DNA from 3 places in the Streptomyces sp. NPDC005648 genome. Region 2 is predicted to be linked to each of the others. Evidence: riboswitches for the same ligand, from Rfam matches in the RefSeq annotation. Region 2 holds a riboswitch; each other region holds the start of a gene.

Region 1 (7,371 bases), on a different contig from region 2:
CGCCGGGACGGGGCCCGAGCCCCGGGTGAGCGCCCGCGACGGTGTGGCGGCCGTCCGGATCGCCGCAGCCGCCGCCGAATCGGCCCGTACGGGCCGTGCGATCGAATTCCACGGGAGCGCCGTATGAGGATCGCCGTCCTTTCCTTCGCGCACGTCCACGCCGCCACCTATCTGACGCTGCTGCGCGAGCGCGACGACGTGGAACTCGTCGGCGCCGATCCCGACGCCCCGCCCGGCGACCCGGACCGGGGCGCGCTCCTGGCCGAGCGGCTCGGGGTGGCGTACGTCGACAGCTGGGACGAGGTCTTCGCACGGCCGCTCGACGCGGTGATCGTCACCAGCGAGAACGCCCGCCACCGGGAGCTCGTCGAACGGGCCGCCACGGCCGGTGCCTCCGTGCTCTGCGAGAAGCCGCTGGCCACCACGGAGGCCGACGCCCGGGCGATCCTGGACGCCTGCGCGCGGGCCGGGGTGGGCCTGATGACCGCCTACCCGGTCCGCTTCGCCGCCGCCTTCGGCGCCCTGCACCGGGCCGTCCAGGACGGGTCCCTGGGCCGCCTGATCAGCGTGAACGGCACCAACAACGGCTGGAACCCGGCCCGCTCCCAGCCCTGGTTCGGAGACCGCGAACTGGCCGGCGGCGGGGCGGTGATGGACCACACCGTGCACATCGCCGACCTGATGGACCTGCTCCTCGACGGCGAACAGGCGGCGGAGGTCTACGCGCAGGCCAACTCCGTCCTCGACGCCGACCTCGGCCTGGACGTGGAGACCGCGGGCCTGGTCACCATCCGCTACCCGAGCGGCGCGGTCGCCGCCGTCGACTGCAGCTGGAGCCAGCCCAGGGACCACCCCACCTGGGGCGGACTCACCCTGACCTGCGTCGGCGAGCGGGCGATCGTCGAGTTCGACGCCTTCCCCCGCCTCCTCGGCGGCCACGACGGCGTCACCGGCCGGGCCCGCTGGGAGCCCGGCGGCGACGATCTCGACACGGCGATGCTGGACGCCTTCCTCGACGCGGCCAGGACCGGCCGACGCCCCTCACCGGACGGGGAGGCGGGCCTGCGCTCGCTGCGGATCGTGCTCGCCGCCTACGAGTCGCTGCGCACCGGGCAGCCGGTGGCGCTGCCGGCGCCCAGGGCGGTGGCGACGCCGTAACCACGACAGCCGGTCAGGCCAGGGACCATCCGATCCCGTCAAGGATGTCGTGCTCGCTCACCACGACCTCCCGCGCCCCGATCCGCTCCATGATCGACAGGAGTACGAGGGCGCCGGCGGCGATGACGTCCACGCGCCCCGGATGCATGGAGGGAACGGCCGCGCGCTCGGCGTGCGTGGAGCGCAGCAGCCACTCGCTGATCTCACGGACCCGCTCGTAGGAGACCCGGGAGTGGTGGATGCGCTCGGAGTCGTACTCGGGCAGCTCCTGCGCGATCGCCGACACCGTGGTGACGGAGCCCGCGAGCCCGACCAGCGTCCGCGCCTCGGCCAGCGGCACCGTCTCCTCGGCGAGGTCCAGCGCCCGCTCGATGTCGGCCCGCATGGCGGCGATCTGCTCCTCGGAGGGCGGGTCGGTGACGGCGCCGTCGCGCACCAGATGCCGCTCGGTCATCCGCACGCACCCGACGTCGACCGAGCGGGCGGCCCGTACGTGCTCCTCCCCCACGACGAACTCCGTCGACCCGCCGCCGATGTCCACGACGAGGTACGGCCTGTCGAGGTGATCGCTGCCCGCCAGCTCCCTGGTGGCCCCGGTGAAGGAGAACTCGGCCTCCTGGTCGCCGGTGACGACCTCGGGCTCCACACCCAGGATGTCCAGCACCCCGCGCACGAACTCGTCGCGGTTCTCGGCGTCCCGGGAGGCCGAGGTGGCCACGAACCGCACCCGCTCGGCCCCGTGCTCCTTGATGACCGCGGCGTACTCCCGGCACGCCGCGAAGGTCCGCTCCAGCGCCTCGGGCGCGAGCCGCCCGGTCCGGTCGACCCCCTGCCCGAGCCGGACGATGGTCATACGCCGGTCCAGATCGACCAGTTCCCCGGTCGCCGGGTCCACGTCGGCGACCAGCAGCCGGATCGAGTTCGTACCGCAGTCCACGGCGGCGACACGGGTCACTGGGCGTCCCCCTCGGCTCCCTCGCCGGGCTTCGCGTTCGGCTCGACGGGCCGGAACGCGAAGTAGCCCGTGCCGTCCTCGGAGACGGCCGTCTGCCATCCCTCACCGGCCGGCGGCCCCCAGGGCCGCACACACGCGCCCTTGCGCCACCACTCGGGCAGCATCGCCAGCGCCTCGTCCCCCAGCGGGTTCACCCCGGGGCCCGCGGCCAGCGAGTGGGCGACCAGGACGTGCAGGCACTTCACCCGGTCCGGCATACCGCCGGCGCTCGGGAAGCCGGTCAGCTCCTCGATCTCGTCCCGGCGCCGGACGTAGTCCTCGTGCGCCGCGCGGTACGCGGCGGCCAGCTCGGGATCCGTGGCCAGCCGGTCCGTCATCTCCTTCATCACCCCGTTGGCCTCCAGCGTGCCGATGGCGGAGTTCGCCTTGGGGCACGTCAGGTAGTACAGGGTGGGAAAGGGCGTGCCGTCGGGAAGACGGGGCGCCGTCTCCACGACGTCCGGCTGCCCGCACGGGCACCGGTGGGCGATGGCGCGCAGGCCGCGCGGCGGACGCCCGAGCTGCTGCTTGAAGGCCTCGACGTCCGCGTCGGTGGGCTCGGTGCGCGGGGTGGTCGGCGGAGGCGTTTCCACTACGAACTAATCTCTCTCGTCACGTCACTGGTCGGAGGCGTCGGACTTGTCGACCCCGTCCCAGACATTGGAGTACCAGGGCCGGTCGGCGGCCCCCAGGTCGGCGCGCGACTGCTTGGCCGCGTTCGGGTCGATCACGATGTAACCGGTCTCGCCCGGCATCACATAGTGCAGCCGCTGCCGGATCTGCTGCTCGGCGTACGAGTCGTCCTGCCAGCGCGCCTTCAGGTCGCGCAGCTGCTCGACCCGCTGTTTCGCCTGCTGTTTCTGGCGCTGCAGATCGGCGATCTGGGCGCGCTGGGAGACGTACTGCCTTATGGGGTACGCAAGCGCGACGACCAGCGTGCACAGCACCAGCGCGAGCAGGGCCGCGCGGCTGGTGAGACGGGAACGGCGGGCCTGCCGCTTGGTCTGGGATCGGTAGACCCGCGCCGCGGTCTGCTCGCCGAGCAGTTTGATCCTGGTCGCGGTGGAGAAACGGTCCCGGTCCTTCACGGCCATCTCCGCTTCCCCTTTCACATGTGCGTACGTCCCCGCACACGGTACGGGACCGGTACGGGGACGTACGTACGACTGGCTAAGGCTTAACCCCTGAAGGATCAGCCCTTGCTGCGCTTAATGGTCCGCAGAGCGGAACCGCGGGAACGCGCTGCGGCCGGCGTACACCGCCGCGTCGTCGAGGATCTCCTCGATGCGCAGCAGCTGGTTGTACTTGGCGACGCGCTCGGAGCGGGCCGGGGCACCGGTCTTGATCTGGCCGCAGTTGGTGGCGACGGCGAGGTCGGCGATGGTGACGTCCTCGGTCTCGCCGGAGCGGTGGGACATCATGCACTTGAAGCCGCTGCGCTGGGCGAGCTCCACGGCGTCCAGGGTCTCGGTGAGCGAGCCGATCTGGTTCACCTTGACGAGCAGCGCGTTGGCGGCGCCGTCCTCGATACCGCGGGCCAGGCGCTCCGGGTTGGTGACGAACAGGTCGTCGCCGACGATCTGGACCTTGTCGCCCAGCTTGTCGGTGAGGACCTTCCAGCCGGCCCAGTCGTCCTCGAACAGCGGGTCCTCGATGGAGACGAGCGGGTAGGCCGCCACGAGCTCCTCGTAGTACTCCGTCATCTCGGCGGCCGAGCGGTCCTTGCCCTCGAACGTGTACTTGCCGTCCTTGTAGAACTCGGAGGCGGCGACGTCGAGCGCGAGGGCGACCTGCTCGCCGGGGAGGTAACCGGCTTCCTTGATCGCTTCGAGGATCAGGTCCAGCGCGGCGCGGTTGGATTCCAGGTTCGGGGCGAAGCCGCCCTCGTCGCCGAGGCCGGTCGACAGGCCCTTCGACTTCAGGACCTTCTTGAGGGTGTGGTAGACCTCGGTGCCCCAGCGCAGGGCCTCGGAGAAGGTCTCCGCGCCGATCGGGGCGATCATGAACTCCTGGATGTCCACGTTGGAGTCGGCGTGCGAGCCGCCGTTCAGGATGTTCATCATCGGCACCGGGAGCAGGTGCGCGTTCGGGCCGCCCAGGTAGCGGAAGAGCGGGAGGTCGCTGGCCTCGGAGGCGGCGTGGGCGACGGCGAGCGAGACGCCGAGGATGGCGTTGGCGCCGAGGGAGCCCTTGTTGTCGGTGGCGTCCAGGTCGAACATCGCCTGGTCGATCAGGCGCTGCTCGGTGGCGTCGTAGCCGACCAGCTCCGGGCCGATCTGCTCGATGACGGCGAGGACGGCCTTCTCGACACCCTTGCCCTGGTAGCGGTTGGGGTCACCGTCGCGGAGCTCGATGGCCTCGAAGGCACCGGTGGAGGCGCCGGACGGGACGGCGGCACGACCCGTGCTGCCGTCGTCGAGGCCGACCTCGACCTCGACCGTGGGGTTGCCTCGGGAGTCCAGGATTTCCCGGGCTACGACGACGTCGATGGACGGCACGAGCATCTCCTTCTTCAATGTGACGCGGCTGCGGCAGGAGCGCGGTGGCTCTGCGAGACGAGCCTAACCGCCTCCGGCCGATCGGCCACGTCGCCGACCACGCCTTGGGCAGAACCGAGAGTAAATTGTTTCCGAACGGAACAAAACGTGGGGGCAAGCGCCGGGCAAAAAGAACCCCGCTCCGGTGCGTACGGGGGAACACGCACCGGAGCGGGGAGCCCGTGGGGACGGGGGGGGAGGGCCCTCACGTGCCCCCCACAGTGGGGGACACGGCTGTCAGGGCGCTGTGGTTCAGCTGTCTGCTTACTTCAGGTGCAGCTGCTGACCCGGGTAGATCAGGTCGGCGTTCTCGACGATGTCCTTGTTCAGCTTGAACAGCTTCGCCCAGCCGCCCTTGACGTGGTGCTTCTCGGCGATGGAGCTCAGGGTGTCACCCTTGACGACCTTGTACTCGCCGTCACCCTTCTTGACCTTCTTGCCGGTCGGGGTGGTGACGGTCTTGGTCGACTTCTTGACGGTCGTGCGCTCGGAGGAGCGGGAGGCGGTCTGCTCGCCGGAGGAGCGGGTGCCGGTGTTCGAGGAGCTGCCGCTGGAGGCGCTCGCGCCGTTGTAGGCGGCGCTGGACAGGCCCGTGCCGCAGACCGGCCAGGCGCCCTTGCCCTGGGAGGCGAGGACCTTCTCGGCGACGGCGATCTGCTGCGCCTTGCTGGCCTGGTTGGCCTGCGAGGCGTAGGCGGTGCCGCCGTACGCGGCCCAGGTGGAGGCGGAGAACTGCAGGCCGCCGTAGTAACCGTTGCCGGTGTTGATGGACCAGTTGCCGCCCGACTCGCACTGGGCGACCGCGTCCCACTCCGAGGCGGTGGCGGCGGAGGCGTTGCCGGCCGCCATCAGCGGGGCGGCTATGGCGACACCGGTGACACCGGCGAGCGCGGCGGCACGGGTGGCCTTGGACGGACGACGGTGCTTGCCCTTGCCGGAAAACAGCATGGTTGATCCCCTCACCGACGCCTGCGAGGTGAGCTGTCGGGTTCGGGCCGGTTGAGTTGCCCGGCCGCACGCTCGCTCTCACGAGGCGCGGCTACACCCCTAGCCGTCTCCGGCGTCAACCGCCGGGTCCGGCACTTACCTTGGGTCCCCCGCTCCTGCCCACGGCGCTGCTGTAGCGACGACTGTTCCCGTACGGCCGCTGGCAGGATTCGGCGTTGCGGCTGTCGGGGCTCGTGTTGCCGAGCGGTGACGACCGTAGACAGGGAATCCGGGGAATTTCAAAGACGATCAGGGCTTCTGAGACTCATCCCACACTTTCACCAATCCGGACATTCGGTGCGAAGTGTGACGTGAACTCCCGTCACTTTTACCCCTGTTCGGCAGGGAGTCGCAGGGTCTGACCGGCGGAGATGTGGTTGGGGTCGGTGCCGATGGCCTGCTGGTTGGCGGTATAGAGGGCGCGCCACCCGCCGTCCAGGCCAAGGGAGTCGGCGATGGAGGCGAGAGTGTCGCCGGCGTGGACGGTATACGCGTCGGACGCGGCCTTCCCGGTCGAGCCCTCGTCGGCGGCGGCACCGCGGTGCTTGCCGGTGCCACTGCCTGTGCCGACGGCGTCCGTGACGGCGCCCGCGGCCGAGTCGATGGCTCCGGTGTCGACGAGGCTCCAAGAGCCCACGGCCTGCTCGGAATTGTCCGAGTCGTCACCCTTGGACCCATCTGCGGGCGAACTTTCGGCTCCCCGAGACGCGCCCGCCGCGGACTCGGTGGGCGAGGCGGAGGCGCCCGTTTTGGCATTGTTGCTTGCGGAATCGGACGAAGTGTCGGGAGAGGCGGAGGGCGAGGCACTGGACGACGCACCCGAGGAGCCGTCGGCCGAGCTGCCCGACGAGTTGGACAAACCAGTCGAGTCCAAAATTCCGGACGAATCAGATGAACCCGACGAGTTCGACGAACCGGACGAACCTGATGAACTCGATGAACTCGATGAACCGTCCGCGACGCCCGTGTCGACGTCGGCGGCACCCGAGTCCTTGGTCAGCCCGGAGGTCAGTCCACAGGTGTGGAAGGCGCCGACACCCTCGGCGTCGAGCAGCTTCTCGGCGACGGCTATCTGCTGGTTGCGGCTGGCCAGGTCGGCGCTCGGGGCGTAGTCGAGGCCGCCGTACTTCTGCCAGTCGTCCTGGGTCAGCTTGAGACCGCCGTAGAAACCGTTCCCGCTGTTCTCGCTCCAGGAGCCGCCGGTCTCGCACTGCGCCACCTTGTCCCAGGTGGTCCCGTCGGCCGCGCTGGCGCCACTCGCGGCGAACAGCGGGATGGCGATGGCGGAGCCCGTCACTCCGGCCGCGACGAGCAGTGCCGGAGCCTGGCGGGGGCGACGGTGACGACCGTTCCCGGAGAGCATGCGGGGGCCTTTCACGAGACAGCAGTGACCGCGGCGCGTGAAGCTTGGGCCAAACATCGGCGCCGCCATGGTCCGTGAACGTAGCGGCTGTCGATCACCCGTCACAAGTTAATGCCGCGCAGATCACGTGAAGATCACAGACTTGAGCGGGTGTCACGTTTGTCCCACCGGACACATTCAGCCAACTGGGGTGAACTCGACCGGAAGCGTGCGCAGTCCGCGCATAATGAGCCCACCGCGCCATCTCAACTCGGCCGGATCGACGGCGAGTCGCAGATCGGGAAGCCGGGTGAGAAGGGTGGCGAGCGCGGTCTGCCCCTCAAGTCGGGCCA
Region 2 (7,371 bases):
TAACGCCATGTACGGAAGTGCCGCGAGCAGACCGCCGGGTGACCGTATACGACCGTGATCCAGGCTCCGGGCCGTCGGGTTCGCGTGGTGCGCTGACCGAAGTGACGGTTTCGGGGCGCGTGGGGGTGATGGACTGCTATGGGCCGCATATATGCAAGAACCGTGTGCCGTGCGGAGTTCCTCCGGGAACCGTGCTTCCGGGAGCGGTGCTTCCGGGAGCGGTTGGCGTGGGCCGGTGTCGGAGGCACCAGAGGCCTCTGTCTAAGCTCCGGCCTCATGGACGTACTCATCCATCTCTTCGTCGGCCTGCACATCGTCGGCATCGCCGCGCTCCTCGGCGGCTTCCTCACGCAGATGAAGGCGATGGGCCAGGGCACGGCCCGTTTCGTCCCCGGGATGCTGCATGGGGCGCTGACCATGCTGGTCACCGGCGCGATCCTGGTCGGCCTCAACCAGGCCGACGACCATCACGTCAACAACATCAAGATCGGCCTCAAGCTGGCCCTGCTGATCGTGATCCTCGGACTGGTCTATGTGAAGCGGGACGAGGAGAGCGTGGACAAGAGCATGTTCGGGGTGGTCGGCGCGCTCACCACGGCGAACATCTTCATCGCTGTGCTGTGGACCTGAGGTTCGCCCTGGCCGCTGCCACGGCCCCCGCGGCCACCGCCAGCCACGCCGCCACCGCGATCCACAGCAGCACCTGACCCGGCCCCTTCAGCCCCGGGATGCCGAGGGCGGCGGCGACGGACAGCATTGCCGCCGCGGTCATCCCCATCGGGAACACGGTGGCCCAGCGGCGGACGTCGTAGCCGAGCCGTGGCCGTACCGCCTCGGCGGCCAGCAGGACGGCGTACCAGGTCAGGTCCAGCACCACGAGCGCGACGGTCACGGTCCGCAGTACGGCGCGGTCGTCGCCGCTCCACAGGTACAGCCGGGCGCTGTCCGCGGCCACCAGCTTCGACCCCGCGAGCGCCGAGATCGCGAGCGCGCCGCCGGCCACCCAGTGGTCCCCGGCGCCTTCGACGACCTGGCGCGGGTCGAACCTGGCCAGCGCGAAGCCGTAGAGAACGAGACCGAGCCAGAACAGTACGAGCGCGGTGTGCGCGAGCCATGCCGCCGCCTCTGCCGCGGCGAGTGCGGCCCCGAGCACGACAAGCCCCTGTGTGGCCACACAACACAGGAACACCGCTCCCGACATGCGCCGCTGCCAGTGCCGTACGACGCCCACGAGCAGCACCGGCCACAGCGCGGCCGCCAGCGTGAGCAGGGCCGCGGCGAGGGTGTTCCAGCCGAGCGCGGAGATACGGGTCCCGAGCACGGCGGTCGCCGCGACGGCGGTGAGCGACCCCGGTGTCATCGCCTCCTGCCGCCACCTCTCCCGCTGCCACACCCACCGCGCGACGAAGTCAGCCGCCAACCCCACCCAGGACGCGCAGGCCAATCCGAGCGCGACGCGTGACGCGACCTCGTACCCCGCCAGATTCAGTCCGACCGACACGATGCCGCTCGCCATCACGGCGGCCCCGGCCGCCGGCGGCCGCTCGGCCCACCAGTCACGTAGAGGACGGAGCGGAGAAACATGGGCGAGCTGGGAGAGGCCGGACATGCGCCGATGCTAAGGAGCGCGGGACGGGGTGGGAGGGGGGCACGCGCACGGGCGCGAAGAAATACGCGCGAGCGCAGGGGGGAAGGAGGGGCGCACGACCATGTCTGCCTGCCCCCACACTCCACGCGCGCCCGCTTGCAAGCTGCACGCGCCCGCTTGCCAGCTCCAAGCGCGCCCGACTGCGCACCCCACGCGCGCGTGCCGTACCGCTCCAGGGCGAACCGCTGCTCAGGCAGGCCGTACCACGCTGTGGATGATGGACTCGCCACCGTAGTAGATCGACTCCTCGCGGACGTACGCGCCCGGCTTCGGGGCGTGGATCATCATGCCGTTGCCGATGTAGAGGCCGACGTGGCTGATGTCGTCGTAGAAGAAGATCAGGTCGCCGGGCCGGGCGTCGGCGAGGGAGACGGTCGTGCCGGCGTTCACCTGGTCGTAGGTGGTGCGCGGGAGGGTGGCGCCGGCGGCCTTCCAGGCGGCCTGGGTGAGGCCGGAGCAGTCGTAGGAGCCGGGGCCGGCGGCGCCCCAGACGTACGGCTTGCCGATCTGCGCGCGGGCGAAGGCGAGAGCCTTGGCGGCTTCGGTGGAGTACGTGGCGCCGGAGATGCCGGAGCTGTCGGAGGCGCTCGTGTCGGACGACGAGCCGCTCTCCTGGGCCGCGGCCTCCTCGGCGCGCTGCTCGGCCGCCTGCTCCTTGGCCAGCTCCGCGGCCTTGCGGTCGGCCGCCTCCTGCTTCCGCTTCTCGATCTCGGCGAGCCGTGCCTTCTCCTCGGCGTCCAGCTTCGACAGCAGCTCGCGCGCGTCGGTGAGCTTCTTCTGCACCGCGGCCTTGGCGGTCTGCAGATCGCTCTGCGACTCGGTGAGCGTCCGCAGGCTCTCGGAGGCCTCCTCGCGCTTCGTCATCGTGGCGGACTGCTCGGCGAAGTAGTCGTCGACCTCGCTCTTCTGACGGGAGGTCAGCCGCCCCATCAGCTGCGTCTGATCGAAATAGTCCTGCGGGGAGTCGGCGAGCAGGAAGGTCGCCGTGTCCGGCGCGGCGGCACCGGTCCGGTACTGCGCGGCGGCGAGGGAACCGAGCCGCTGCCGCTGCTCGTTGAGCTTCTGGGCGCGCTTGGCGACGTCGTCGAGGAGGCTGTCGACGCGCTTGCGCTGCTTGGTCGTCTTCTCCTTCGCCGCGTTGTAGTTCTCGGTGGCCGACTCGGCCTGCCGGTAGAGGTCGTCGACCTTCTTCTCGACTTCCTCCAGGCTCGGACTGCCGTCCGCCGAGGGGGTGGCGTCGGCCGTCTGGGACAGCAGGGCCACGGAGGTGAGGGCGGCCGTGGCGAGAGCGGGGGTGCGTATGCCTGCTACGCGCGTACCCGCGGGGCGCGACTTGCGGTGCGACGCCAAAGGAGGCGACTCCTTCCATGTTCCGCCTACCGAGTCAGCTGTCGGGTTCGGGCGGGTGGTTCGGAAGGGTTGCCCTACGGCCCGTGCCCGGAAGGGCGGTTGGGCCGATTCACCCCAAGGTCGGTGTGGGTCCCCGGCTCCGGCCGCGCGGCGGCGCTCCGGACTCGGCGGAGGGCGTACGGCCCGGCGGGGTTCGCCGGTGGGGGGCGTACGGCCTGCTCAGAACGGTAGCCAACTCGTGTGGCTCATGTGAAGGTTGATGTTCGATATGCCCGATACGTTTTCGTGACCTTCGGTCAGGGCGTGCCCTTCGATCGCACGGTGTGACAGCGCTGTCGCCAAGGGTGATTCGGTGGATGTTCTCAGGGCGGCGGCGGGCTGTCAGTGGGGCGGCCTAGACTCGGAGAGCGATGAGCAGCCTCTTTGACGACAGCTTCCTGGCGGACCTCCAGGCCCCACGCGGGCGCGAGGAGGAGCCCCCGCCACCGCCCGAGGACGATCATGTGCCGGAGCCCGTTCCGGATGATCTGTTCGGCGGGAAGTTCGACGTGCCGCCGGACCGGGACGCCTACTACCGCGACGGCGCGCCCCGCCCGGTGCTCGACGCGGCCGCCCTCCTGGAGGGGCTGAACGAGAACCAGCGCGCGGCCGTCGTCCACGCGGGCAGCCCCCTGCTCATCGTGGCCGGCGCCGGCTCCGGCAAGACCCGCGTCCTCACCCACCGCATCGCCCACCTGCTCGCCGAGCGGAATGTGCACCCGGGCCAGATCCTCGCGATCACCTTCACCAACAAGGCCGCCGGCGAGATGAAGGAGCGCGTCGAGCAGCTCGTCGGCCCGCGGGCGAACGCGATGTGGGTGATGACCTTCCACAGCGCGTGCGTGCGCATCCTGCGCCGCGAGAGCAAGAAACTCGGGTTCACGTCGTCCTTCTCGATCTACGACGCCGCCGACTCCAAGCGTCTGATGGCCCTGGTCTGCCGCGACCTGGACCTCGACCCCAAGCGCTACCCCCCGAAGTCCTTCAGCGCCAAGATCAGCAACCTGAAGAACGAGCTGATCGACGAGGAGGACTTCGCGGCCCAGGCCACCGACGGCTTCGAGAAGACCCTCGCCCAGGCCTACGCCATGTACCAGTCGCGGCTGCGTGAGGCGAACGCCCTCGACTTCGACGACCTGATCATGACGACGGTCAATCTGCTGCGCGCCTTCCCGGACGTCGCCGAGCACTACCGCCGCCGTTTCCGACACGTCCTGGTCGACGAGTACCAGGACACCAACCACGCCCAGTACGCCCTCGTGCGCGAGCTGGTGGGGACTAGCGAGCACCCCGTCGACGTCCCCCCGAACGAGTACGACGTCCCGCCCGCCGAGCTCTGTGTCGTCGGTGACGCCGACCAGTCGATCTACGCCTTCCGCGGCGCGACGATCCGCAACATCCTCCAGTTCGAGGAGGACTACCCGGACGCGACGACGATCCTCCTGGAGCAGAACTACCGCTCCACCCAGACGATCCTCTCCGCCGCCAACGCGGTCATCGAGCGCAACGAGTCCCGCCGCCCCAAGAACCTCTGGACCAACGCGGGCGCGGGCGCGCGCATCACCGGCTACGTCGCCGACACCGAGCACGACGAGGCCCAGTTCGTCGCCGAGGAGATAGACCGACTGACGGACTCGGGTGACGCCAAGGCCGGCGACGTCGCCGTCTTCTACCGTACGAACGCCCAGTCCCGTGTCTTCGAAGAGGTCTTCATCCGCGTCGGCCTGCCCTACAAGGTCGTCGGCGGGGTCCGCTTCTACGAGCGCAAGGAGGTCAGGGACGTCCTGGCCTATCTGCGGGTGCTCGCCAACCCCGAGGACTCGGTGCCGCTGCGCCGCATCCTCAACGTGCCCAAGCGCGGCATCGGCGACCGCGCGGAGGCGATGATCGACGCCCTCTCCCAGCGCGAGAAGATCAGCTTCGCGCAGGCGCTGCGCCGCGTCGACGAGGCGTACGGCATGGCCGCGCGCTCCACCAACGCCGTCAAGAAGTTCAACACGCTGATGGAGGACCTCCGCACGGTCGTCGAGTCCGGCGCGGGCCCCGCGACCGTCCTGGAGGCGGTGCTCGAACGGACCGGTTACCTGGCCGAGTTGCAGGCCTCCACCGACCCGCAGGACGAGACCCGGATCGAGAACCTCCAGGAACTCGCCGCCGTCGCCCTGGAGTTCGAGCAGGAGACCGGGGAGGGTGAGCAGTCCGCCGGGCTCGCCGACTTCCTGGAGCGGGTCGCGCTCGTCGCCGACTCCGACCAGATCCCGGACGAGGAGGAGGACGGCTCCGGAGTCATCACCCTGATGACCCTGCACACCGCCAAGGGCCTCGAGTTCCCGGTGGTCTTCCTCACCGGCATGGAGGACGGCGTCTTCCCGCACATGCGTGCCCTCGGCCAGACCAAGGAGCTGGAGGAGGAGCGCAGGCTCGCGTACGTCGGCATCACGCGCGCGCGTGAGCGGCTGTATCTCACCCGGTCCTCGCTGCGCAGCGCCTGGGGCCAGCCGTCGTACAACCCGCCCTCCCGCTTCCTGGAGGAGATCCCGGCCCAGCACGTCGACTGGAAACGGACGGGCGCCACCGCCCCGGTCTCCTCCGGCCCCGCGTCGGGCGTGGCGGCCTCCCTGTCGTCCTCCCGCTCGCGTTCCTCGGCATCGGGCGCGTCGGGCTTCGCGACGAGCCGCGCCTCCGACAAGCCGGTGGTCTCGCTGGCCGTCGGCGACCGGGTCACCCACGACCAGTTCGGCCTCGGCACGGTGGTCGCGGTGAAGGGTACGGGCGGGAACGCGGAGGCGACGATCGACTTCGGCGACGCCAAGCCGAAGCGGCTGCTGCTGCGGTACGCGCCGGTGGAGAAGCTCTGACGGGATGAGCCCCCGCCGAACAGCGGGGGCTCACAAGGAAGGCCGAACAGCGCGGGGCTCACAAGGAAGTGCGGGGGCTCACAAGGAAGTTGTGGGGCTCACGTCGGGTCAAGGCCGTGGCTGCGCAGCCACGGCAGCGGGTCTATGGCCGCCCCGCCGTTCGGCCGGACCTCGAAGTGCAGGTGCGGGCCGGTCGAGTTGCCCGAGTTGCCGGAGTACGCGATCGGCGTGCCGGCCTTCACCGTCGTACCGGAGACGACGCGGTAGCTGGAGAGGTGGCAGTACCACGTCTCCGTGCCGTCCTTCGCGGTCACGATCATCATGTTGCCGTAGGCGCTGTTCCACTGGGTCCGCACGGTGCCGTCGGTCGCGGCCATCACCGTCGTGCCGTACGAGACCGGGAAGTCGATGCCGGTGTGCACGGACATCCAGTTGACGCCGGCCTGGCCGAAGTAGGCGCTGAGCCCCTTCTGGGTGACCGGCAGGACGTACTTGGGGCGCAGCCGCTCCTTGCGGGCCGCCTCCGCCGCCGCCTTCTTCTGCTCGGACTCCTGCTGGGCCTTGAGGTCGATGCGCTCCTGTGTCCGGCTGGCCCGGTCCGCGAAGTCGTCGGCGCCCGCGGAGAGGCTCTCGAGCTGGGTGTCCAGCTTGTTGTTGGCGGCGGACGGTTTCACCGCCTGCGCGTCCGAGGCGGTCGTCGAGGTGCCGTCGGAGGAGAAGGTGCCGACGGACGCGGCCGCGATACCGGCGACCCCCATGACACAGGCCGACGGAACGGCGATGGTGAGCAGCGCGGAGCGCTTGGCGGGCGTACGGCGCCGGGAGCGGGAGGCGGTGCGGGTGCCGGCCCGTGAGGCCGGCGCCGGCGTCACCTCTTCCTGCTCGTCCAGCAGGGGCGTCACGGCGGGGAACTCACCGGTGACGGCCGGCTCGCCGTCACCCTCGGCCTGTTCTTCGTACGCGTCCAGGGAGTGGTGTGTGCCCTGCTCGCCCTGCTCGACCTGTTCGAAGACGGAGGTGGCCTGGTGGTCGAACGGTTCGCCTCCCGCCGGCGCCTCGCCGTCCGAGTTCCACTGCGTGGCGTCGTACGTGCCGGTCTCGAAGGTCTGCGTGCCCCATTCCCAGTGCTGGGTCTGGTCGGCCACACCGCTGGACTGGTCGGGCTGGAGCCAGGCGCTCGCGTCCCAGTGCCCTGACGTGTCGTGCCCGGTGGACTGCTGGGGGATGGCGGAGAGCTGCTGGTGGTCGGTGCCCCAGGCGGACGTCTGGTAGACGCCGGTGTCGTAGGCGGCGTGGTGCTGGGCCGCGTACGCGTCGTAGTTCAGGGTCTGTTGGCCGCCGGTCGTCCACTGGCCGCTGTCGTACGAGCCGGTGGCGTCTTCGGGGAGGGTGCCGAACAGGGGGTCGGCGGCGAAAGTCGACGTGGTGTGCGCGCCGGTCGCGAACGCACCGGTCTCGTAGCCGCCGTACGTGGTG
Region 3 (7,371 bases), on a different contig from region 2:
CCAGGGCTGGTCCGGGTCGGCCGGGACCTGCAGACCGAGGACCTGACCGGCGCGCAGCGCCACGCGCGTGTGCCCCTCGGGTGAGAGATGGAGCCGGTCGCCGTCCCAGGCCCGCCGGTCCTGGATGGTCTTGAGGGACCACAAATCGAGCACGGGACAGCCGTACCGGTCGGCGACGGCCCGTACATGTCCGTTGTAGGTGGCGATCTTTCCACGCAGGTGCTTGAGCACGGGCACGCCACGGGTGTCGAATCCGGTCGTCACCATCACGGTCCCGGCGACCTCGGTGAGCCGGGCGATCGCCCGCTCGAAGCGCTCGGCGACCTCGTCGGGATCGGTGCCGGGCCGGATGATGTCGTTGCCGCCCGCGCAGAAGGAGATGAGGTCCGGCGCCAGTTCGACGGCCTGGGAGACCTGGTCCTCCACGATCTGGTCGAGCAGCTTGCCGCGCACGGCGAGGTTCGTGTAGGTGAAATCGCCTTCGGGGCGTCGGTCGGCCAGCAGGACCGCGAAGCGGTCCGCCCAGCCCACGAACGCCCCGTCGGGGCCGGGGTCGCCGACGCCCTCGGTGAAGCTGTCCCCCACCGCAACGTACGACCCGATCACTGATGTGCTGTCACTCTTCGAATCGTCTGCCACAGCGGTCATGATTCACCTTCCAATGTGACCTACGCGACCGTAGGAAAGGGTTGACGGTCGGTGAGATAAGCCACGCCTAAAGTGTTGACCAAACCTGGAATAACCTTCTGATCAGCGCTGTTGAGGCGGCAACGCCCGGACCCTGAAGTTCTGGGCTCCGAACGCTCTGCGGGTCGTCGTGAAGGAACACCGAAGGCCGGACCCGGGGATCGGGGTCCGGCCTTCGGCGGCGTGCCAGGCGTGAGGATGCCGGTCGGGGGGTCAGCCGACGGCGACGCCCTTGGAGCGGAGGTAGGCGACCGGGTCCACGTCGGAGCCGTAGTCCGGCGTGGTGCGGATCTCGAAGTGCAGGTGCGGGCCGGTCACATTGCCGGTCGCGCCGGAGAGGCCGAGCTGCTGGCCCGCGGCCACGGTCTGGCCGACCGAGACGGAGATCTGGGACATGTGGCCGTACTGGGCGTAGTAGCCGTCGGCGAGCCTGACGACGACCTGGTTGCCGTAGGCGCCGCCCCAGCCCGCGGTGACGACCGTGCCCGCGCCCACGGACTTGATGGAGGTGCCGGTCGGGACGACGAAGTCGACGCCGGTGTGGTAGCCGCTGGACCACATGCTGCCGGCCACGTGGTAGCCGGTGCCGATCGTGCCGCCGGAGACCGGGAGCTGGAAGCCGGTGGAGGCGCTGGTGGTCTCGGCGCTCCGGGTGGTGGCCTGGTGCGAGGCCGAGCTCTCCCGCGTAGCCGCGCTCTTCTCGGACGAGCCTCGCGAGCGGGACGACTCGGTGGTGCTCGACGCGGCCTTCCTGCCGAGGGTGAGCTTCAGACCCGGGTGGATCAGCGACGGGTTGTCGCCGACGGCCTCGCGGTTGTCCTCGTAGAGCCTGTGCCAGCCACCGCTGACGTTCTGCTCCTCGGCGATCTTCGAGAGGTAGTCACCGGCCCGCACCGAATAGGTGCGTACGCCCGCGGAGTTCGCGGCGCTCTTCTTTTCGGGCGCCTTCTTCGCCGTATTCGGAAGAACCTGCACGGCCTTTTCCGAAACCGACTGGGAAGCCGACTGGGCGGTGGCCGCATGGGCACCGGTGGCCCCCATCAGTGGGAGGGTGAGAGCGGCGCCACCGGTTCCGGCGACGGCGATGGAGCGGGTGAGGCGCTGGGACTTCGGGCGGCGGTGCTTACCCTTCGCGGGCATGGCGAATTCCTCTCCGGCGCCTGCGAGGTGAGCTGTCGGGTGCGGGCTGGAGATGCCCGGCCACGCGCTGGGCGCGGCTTTACCCCTAGCCGTTCCGGAGACCGGAACAGGCGTTTGTACCTGTGGGTCCCCCGCTCCTGCCGTTCACGGGTGAGTTGGTGCGGATACCGGTCGGCGGCAGGATTGGGCGTCCGTCCGGATTGGTGTGGAACGTAAGCGACGAAGACGCGAAGGAACAAGCGGCGGTTCCCCGCGAATGCGTTTCTCTTGATCCGCCGCGAAAAATAACCGTCACTCTCCGTGAATTGCGGGACCGCCCCGTCCCGCAACCGTCCATGAAAAGCGCCCTAATTACGTGAACATGACGGGGTACGCACGGTCACGAATATGACGCTCCTCACGTGACGCTGCTCCAGCTTCCTTCACTCCGGAGCGAGTTGGAATGAAGCCCAACCAAGGCGACCAAGGTGCCAATTCGGACAGAAGACTCAGATGCGACGCAGCCGGAAAACTGCCGCATCGAGGTCGCCGCGCAGGCCGGTAGCCAGTCCGTGATGCAGCAATACGGCACCTCGGTGCACTTCGCCCGTTTCGAGGCATTCGTACGACGCTTCGGAGTCGAGGGCGCGCAGCCGCAGCGCCGGTACCGGCTCGCCGTAGCCCTGCGCCTGGAGCCAGGCGAGGACGACCGTCTCGTCCCCGCGCGTGTACTGCACCGCGCTGAGCCCGCCCGTGGGCGGCCGCAGCCGGTGGAGGTCGCCGTGCTGGACGAGGGGCCGGATCTCCTTGTAGAGGGCCACCCAGTCGCCCGCCTCGGCGAGCTCCTCCTCCGTCCACTCGGTGAGGTCCCCCCCGACCCCGAGCACCCCGGCCATGGCGCTCACGAACCGGAAGCGCAGTGAGCTGACCCGGCCGTTGAGCTGCGTGTTCGGACTGTCGGTGACCCAGGCGGCCATCACGCGCGCGGGGTGGATCTGGCTGAAGCCGTGCTGGATGGCGAGCCGGTCCAGCGGGTCGGTGTTGTCGGAGGTCCACACCTGGTCGGTACGGCTGAGGACCCCGAGGTCGATGCGTCCGCCGCCACCCGAGCAGGACTCGAAGGCGACGCCCGGGTGGGCCGCCCGCAGCCGGTCCAGCAGGGCGTACAGGCCGCGGACGTGGTCGACCCAGAGGCGCTGGGGGTAGGCGTCGCCGGGCCAACCGGCGTCGGTGAAGCAGCGGTTGAAGTCCCACTTGACATAGTCGATCGGGGCGCTGGTGAGGAGCGTGTCGAGCTGCTCCCAGAGGTACTCCCGGACGTCCTCACGGGCCAGGTTGAGAACGAGCTGATTGCGGAACTCCGTCCGCTTTCGTCCCGGTTGGTACTGGACCCAGTCGGGGTGGGCGCGGTACAGGTCGCTGTCCGGGTTGACCATCTCCGGCTCGACCCAGATGCCGAACTGCATGCCGAGGCCGTGCACATAGTCGGCGAGCGGCCCCAGCCCCTTCGGGAAGCGGTCCGGGTTGGGCGTCCAGTCGCCGAGTCCGGCGCGGTCGCTCACCCGCTTGCCGAACCAGCCGTCGTCCACGACGAACAGTTCGACGCCGATCGCCGCGGCCCGCCGGGCGAGCGCCCCCTGCTGCTCCTCGGAGATGTCGAACTCGGTGGCCTCCCAGGAGTTGAACAGCACCGGACGGTCCTTGTCGGCGTCCGGGACGACATACGCCCGCTGGTAGGCGTGCCAGGCCCGGCTCGCCGCGCCGAAGCCGCCGTCGCTCCACAGGCCGGCGAAGACGGGAGTGGTGTACGACTCCCCCGTCTCCAGGCGCAGCAGCCCCGAGTCGTCATAGCCGGCGCCGCCGGTGATCTGCACGCGCGCGTCCGGGAGTTGCGCCACCGCGATCCGCCAGGAACCGGACCAGCCGAGCGCAGCGCCGTAGACCTCGCCGTGCTCCTCGGTGGCGTCGGTGTCCAGGGCGACCCAGGGCAGGTGCTGGTGACCGGTGTGGCCGCGCCGGCTGCCGATGGTCTTCTCGCCATAGGTGAGCGGGGACCGGGTGAGCAGGGACTCGGCGGCCCAGCGGCCGTGCAGCTGGGACAGGCGCCAGCCCTCGCGGTCGGGGAGGGTCCAGGTGGCCGCGTCGGCGCGCAGGAGTTCCAGGGCGGCGCCCTCGTTGGCGAGGGTCACCCACCGCTCCACCACGTCGTCTCGCATCCGGTAGTGCAGCGTCACGGCCAGCCCGCCGTCACGGAAGCGCAGCCTCAGGTCGTCGCCGTCGCTCTCGTACGCCTCGAAGCGCCACTCGGTGCCGCGCCGCTCCTCGGTGCGCACCGACAGGGCGGGGCGCACGAAGCGGGGGCCGCCCTCGACGGGGTACTCCTCACGGCCGTCGAGCTGGGACTCGAAGGGCCGGTAGACGGGCAGCGGGCGTACGGCCAGGGCCTCGGCGTCGGCGAGTGCGATCCGCGGGCCCCAGTGCAGATGCAGCAGCTCGTCGTCCTCGGTGAGGTGGACGGCGTAGCTGCTGGCCGGCCCGGACAGGACCCAGGTACGACCGTGGTCGGAGATCTCCAGCATCAAGCCCTCACACTTCCGAACAGTGGTGATCAATCTCCAACATCATCGACGGCGGCGGGGTGCCTCTGCAACGCCTGTGGACAACTCATTGCCTCAGGAATCCATGTGTATCGTCGACAGAAGTGCCCGTCGTCGAGCCGAGCCGGCGGGGCGAGCGGGAGGAGCCCTCGTGACGCAGCAGGTCCCGTCGACCGAACCGGAGCTGTCCGGAGTCCGCAACTTCCGTGATGTGGGCGGGCTGCCGACGGTGGACGGCCGGCGGGTGCGGCACGGCGTCCTGTTCCGCAGCGGTCACCTCGCGCACGCGACCGAGGAGGACGCCGGCTTCCTCGCCTCCCTGGGGCTGCACACGATCTTCGACTTCCGCAACACGGCCGACCACAAGCTGGAGGGGCCGGACGTCGAGCTGCCGGGCGTCCGCAATGTGAACCTGCCGCTGTCCGACCCGGCCGACGGCGCCGAGTTCTGGAAGATGGTCCGGGACGGCGAGATCGACCAGCTGCGCGGAATCCTCGGCGACGGCAAGGCGGCCGGCCGCATGATCGCCTCCTACCGCAAGATCATCAGGGAGCGCACCGAAGAGCACGCGCGCGTGCTGGGCGCGCTCGCCGAGGACAGCGTGCCCGTCCTGATGCACTGCGCGGCCGGCAAGGACCGCGCGGGACTGTCCATAGCCGTGACCCTGCTCGCCCTCGGTGTCGAGCGCGAGGCGATCGTCGCCGACTACCTGGAGTCCAACGCGAAGCACCGCCGCTACCGGATCCGCCGCAGCAGCTCCTCCGCCGCGGGCTACTCCCCCGAGGTCATGGAGTTGCTCAACCCCCTCTTCGAGGCGCGCGCCGAGTATCTGGAGGCGGCCTTCGCGGCCATCGAGGAGACATGGGGCGGTGTGGACTCCTATCTGGAGCAGGGGCTGGGTGTCACACCGCAGGTGCGGGCGCGACTGCGGGAGCGGCTCCTCGACTGACGGCGCGGGCCGCCTCGCCCGCGGCCCCGGGCTACTTCGCGCCCAGCGCGAACAGCAGGTAGATGAAGGCCGCGAAGAGGTGGCCCACGGCGATGTAGATGATCAGGCGCACCCACAGGGCGCGCGGGAACTTCTCTTCCATGTTGCTGTTGCTCATGGCATGTCTCCGGTGAGGGGGCCCAGGCACAGGGTGGCCGTGGGGCTCTGCAGCAGGGTGTGTACGAAGAGCAGCTCGACCCCGTCGTCGTCCTGCGCGGCGATGCGGTGCGGGGTGAGCGAGTCGAAGTGCGCGCTGTCGCCGGGGGCGAGCCGGTGCGCGGCGTCACCGAGGCGCAGCCGCAGCCGTCCCTTCAGGACGTACAGCCACTCCTCGCCGGGGTGCACCCGCACGATGTCGCCCTGCGAGCCGTGCGGGACATGGACGCGCAGGGCCTGCATCCCCCGGCCGGGCGCGCCGGCCTGGAAGTAGGTCCAGCCGCCGGCCGCCGTCGGTTCCATGTCGGCGGCCCGTACCACGGCGTCCCGCTCGGCCACCGTCTCGCCGAGCAGTTCGGACACCGTCGTACCGTAGATACGCGCGAGGGCGAGCAGCATCGGCAGCGAGGGCTGACGCAGACCGGTCTCCAGCCGGGAGAGGTGGGCCGGTGACAGCCCGGCGGCGCGGGCCGCCGCCTCCAGGGTGAGGGAGGCCCGGCGGCGCAGGGCGCGCAGCTGCGGTGCGACGGAGGGCAGCTCCGCCTCGGCTTCCGAAGAGCTCATGCCTCCATTCAGCCGGAAGCTTGCCTCCGCGGCAAATTTCTTGCCTCAGAGGCAAAGGCCACGCCTCCCCCGCCCGGCACTGCTACCGGTTGGCGACCGCCTGCTTCACCAGTGTCTTGCTGAAGTCCCACATCAGCCCGCCCCCGCTGTGCGCGTCGTCCATCACCGCGGTGAAGGCGTCCACGAAGCGGTCCACGTCCTGCTCGCCGATGACCAGCGGCGGGATCAGCTTGATCACCTCCAGATGGTCCCCGGAGACCTGGGTGAGGATCCGGTGCCGCTGCAGCAGCGGTACGACGACCATCTGCGCGAACAGGCCCTTGCGCGCGGCCTGCAGCATGGTCCAGCGGCCGCGCAGCTTCAACGACCTGGGCCTGCCGAACTCGATGCCGATCATCAGGCCCCGGCCGCGCACGTCGGCGAGCAGCTCGTACTTGTCGATCAGCGCGGCGAGCCGGGACCTCAACTGCTCGCCGGTGGCACGCGCGCCCGCGACGACCTGCTCGTTCTCCATGACGGACAGGACGGCCAGACCCGCCGCCATCGCCTGGGCGTTGGATCCGAAGCTCGCCGAGTGCACGAGCACCCGGTCCATCGACGAGTAGACCTTCTTGAAGATCCAGTCCTTGCCGAGCGTGGCTCCGACGGGCACATAGCCGCCCGACAGCGCCTTGGCCACACACACCAGGTCCGGTTCCACGCCCTCCTCGTGCTGGTAGGCGTAGAAGTCCCCGGTCCTGCCGAGGCCCGTCTGCACCTCGTCGGCGATGAGCAGCGCCTTGTGCCGGTGCAGCAGCTCCTGGGCCGCGCGCAGATAGCCGGGCGGGGCCTCGTGCACTCCCTTGCCCTGGATCGGCTCGACGATCAGGGCGGCCACATCGCCCTTCCTGAGCTCCCGCGCCAGGGCGTCGAGATCACCGAGCGGGACGGCGGTGTCGGGCAGCAGCGGGGCGAAGCCGTCCCGGAAGCCGTCCTCGCCGTTGACCGACAGGGAGCCGGTGGTCAGGCCGTGGAAGGCGTGGTCGCAGTAGAGGACCCTGGGCCTCCCGGTGGCGAACCGGGCGAACTTCAGCGCGGTCTCCACCGCCTCCGTACCGCTGTTGCCGAAGAACACCCGGTCCAGGTGCGGGCTGTACGACAGCAGCTTCTCCGCGAGCAGTCCGGGCAGCGGCTGGCAGTCGAAGCGGGTGAGGTCGGCGAGGCCGGCGTCGAGGACGTCGTGCAGCGCCTTGCGGACGACGGGGTGGTGGCGGCCCAGGC

Evidence for each region. Region 2 has a riboswitch for cyclic di-AMP ahead of ABZT17_RS01995 (NlpC/P60 family protein). Riboswitches for the same ligand answer to the same signal wherever they lie in the genome.
Region 1: linked by a shared signal. The riboswitch ahead of ABZT17_RS03380 (transglycosylase family protein) and the one ahead of ABZT17_RS01995 (NlpC/P60 family protein) in region 2 are both predicted to bind cyclic di-AMP.
Region 3: linked by a shared signal. The riboswitch ahead of ABZT17_RS16060 (LysM peptidoglycan-binding domain-containing M23 family metallopeptidase) and the one ahead of ABZT17_RS01995 (NlpC/P60 family protein) in region 2 are both predicted to bind cyclic di-AMP.

The regions. Positions count from the first base shown of each region.
Region 1 covers NZ_JBEXCS010000004.1:14,805-22,175, forward strand. The annotation lists gene ABZT17_RS03350 (Gfo/Idh/MocA family oxidoreductase) at 1-127, shown strand, start outside; gene ABZT17_RS03355 (Gfo/Idh/MocA family oxidoreductase) at 124-1,158, shown strand; gene ABZT17_RS03360 (Ppx/GppA phosphatase family protein) at 1,172-2,113, opposite strand; gene ABZT17_RS03365 (DUF501 domain-containing protein) at 2,110-2,745, opposite strand; gene ABZT17_RS03370 (septum formation initiator family protein) at 2,770-3,246, opposite strand; gene eno (phosphopyruvate hydratase) at 3,361-4,656, opposite strand; gene ABZT17_RS03380 (transglycosylase family protein) at 4,954-5,637, opposite strand; cyclic di-AMP (ydaO/yuaA leader) riboswitch at 5,641-5,862, opposite strand; gene ABZT17_RS03385 (transglycosylase family protein) at 6,005-7,039, opposite strand; gene ABZT17_RS03390 (cytochrome P450) at 7,217-7,371, opposite strand, start outside.
Region 2 covers NZ_JBEXCS010000002.1:136,270-143,640, forward strand. The annotation lists gene ABZT17_RS01985 (hypothetical protein) at 277-630, shown strand; gene ABZT17_RS01990 (tellurite resistance/C4-dicarboxylate transporter family protein) at 608-1,609, opposite strand; gene ABZT17_RS01995 (NlpC/P60 family protein) at 1,838-2,998, opposite strand; cyclic di-AMP (ydaO/yuaA leader) riboswitch at 3,007-3,178, opposite strand; gene pcrA (DNA helicase PcrA) at 3,409-5,895, shown strand; gene ABZT17_RS02005 (M23 family metallopeptidase) at 5,994-7,371, opposite strand, start outside.
Region 3 covers NZ_JBEXCS010000023.1:24,308-31,678, reverse strand. The annotation lists gene ABZT17_RS16065 (SGNH/GDSL hydrolase family protein) at 1-606, opposite strand, end outside; gene ABZT17_RS16060 (LysM peptidoglycan-binding domain-containing M23 family metallopeptidase) at 901-1,827, opposite strand; cyclic di-AMP (ydaO/yuaA leader) riboswitch at 1,832-1,998, opposite strand; gene ABZT17_RS16055 (alpha-galactosidase) at 2,316-4,385, opposite strand; gene ABZT17_RS16050 (tyrosine-protein phosphatase) at 4,555-5,352, shown strand; gene ABZT17_RS16045 (DUF6126 family protein) at 5,384-5,509, opposite strand; gene ABZT17_RS16040 (XRE family transcriptional regulator) at 5,506-6,111, opposite strand; gene ABZT17_RS16035 (aspartate aminotransferase family protein) at 6,194-7,371, opposite strand, start outside.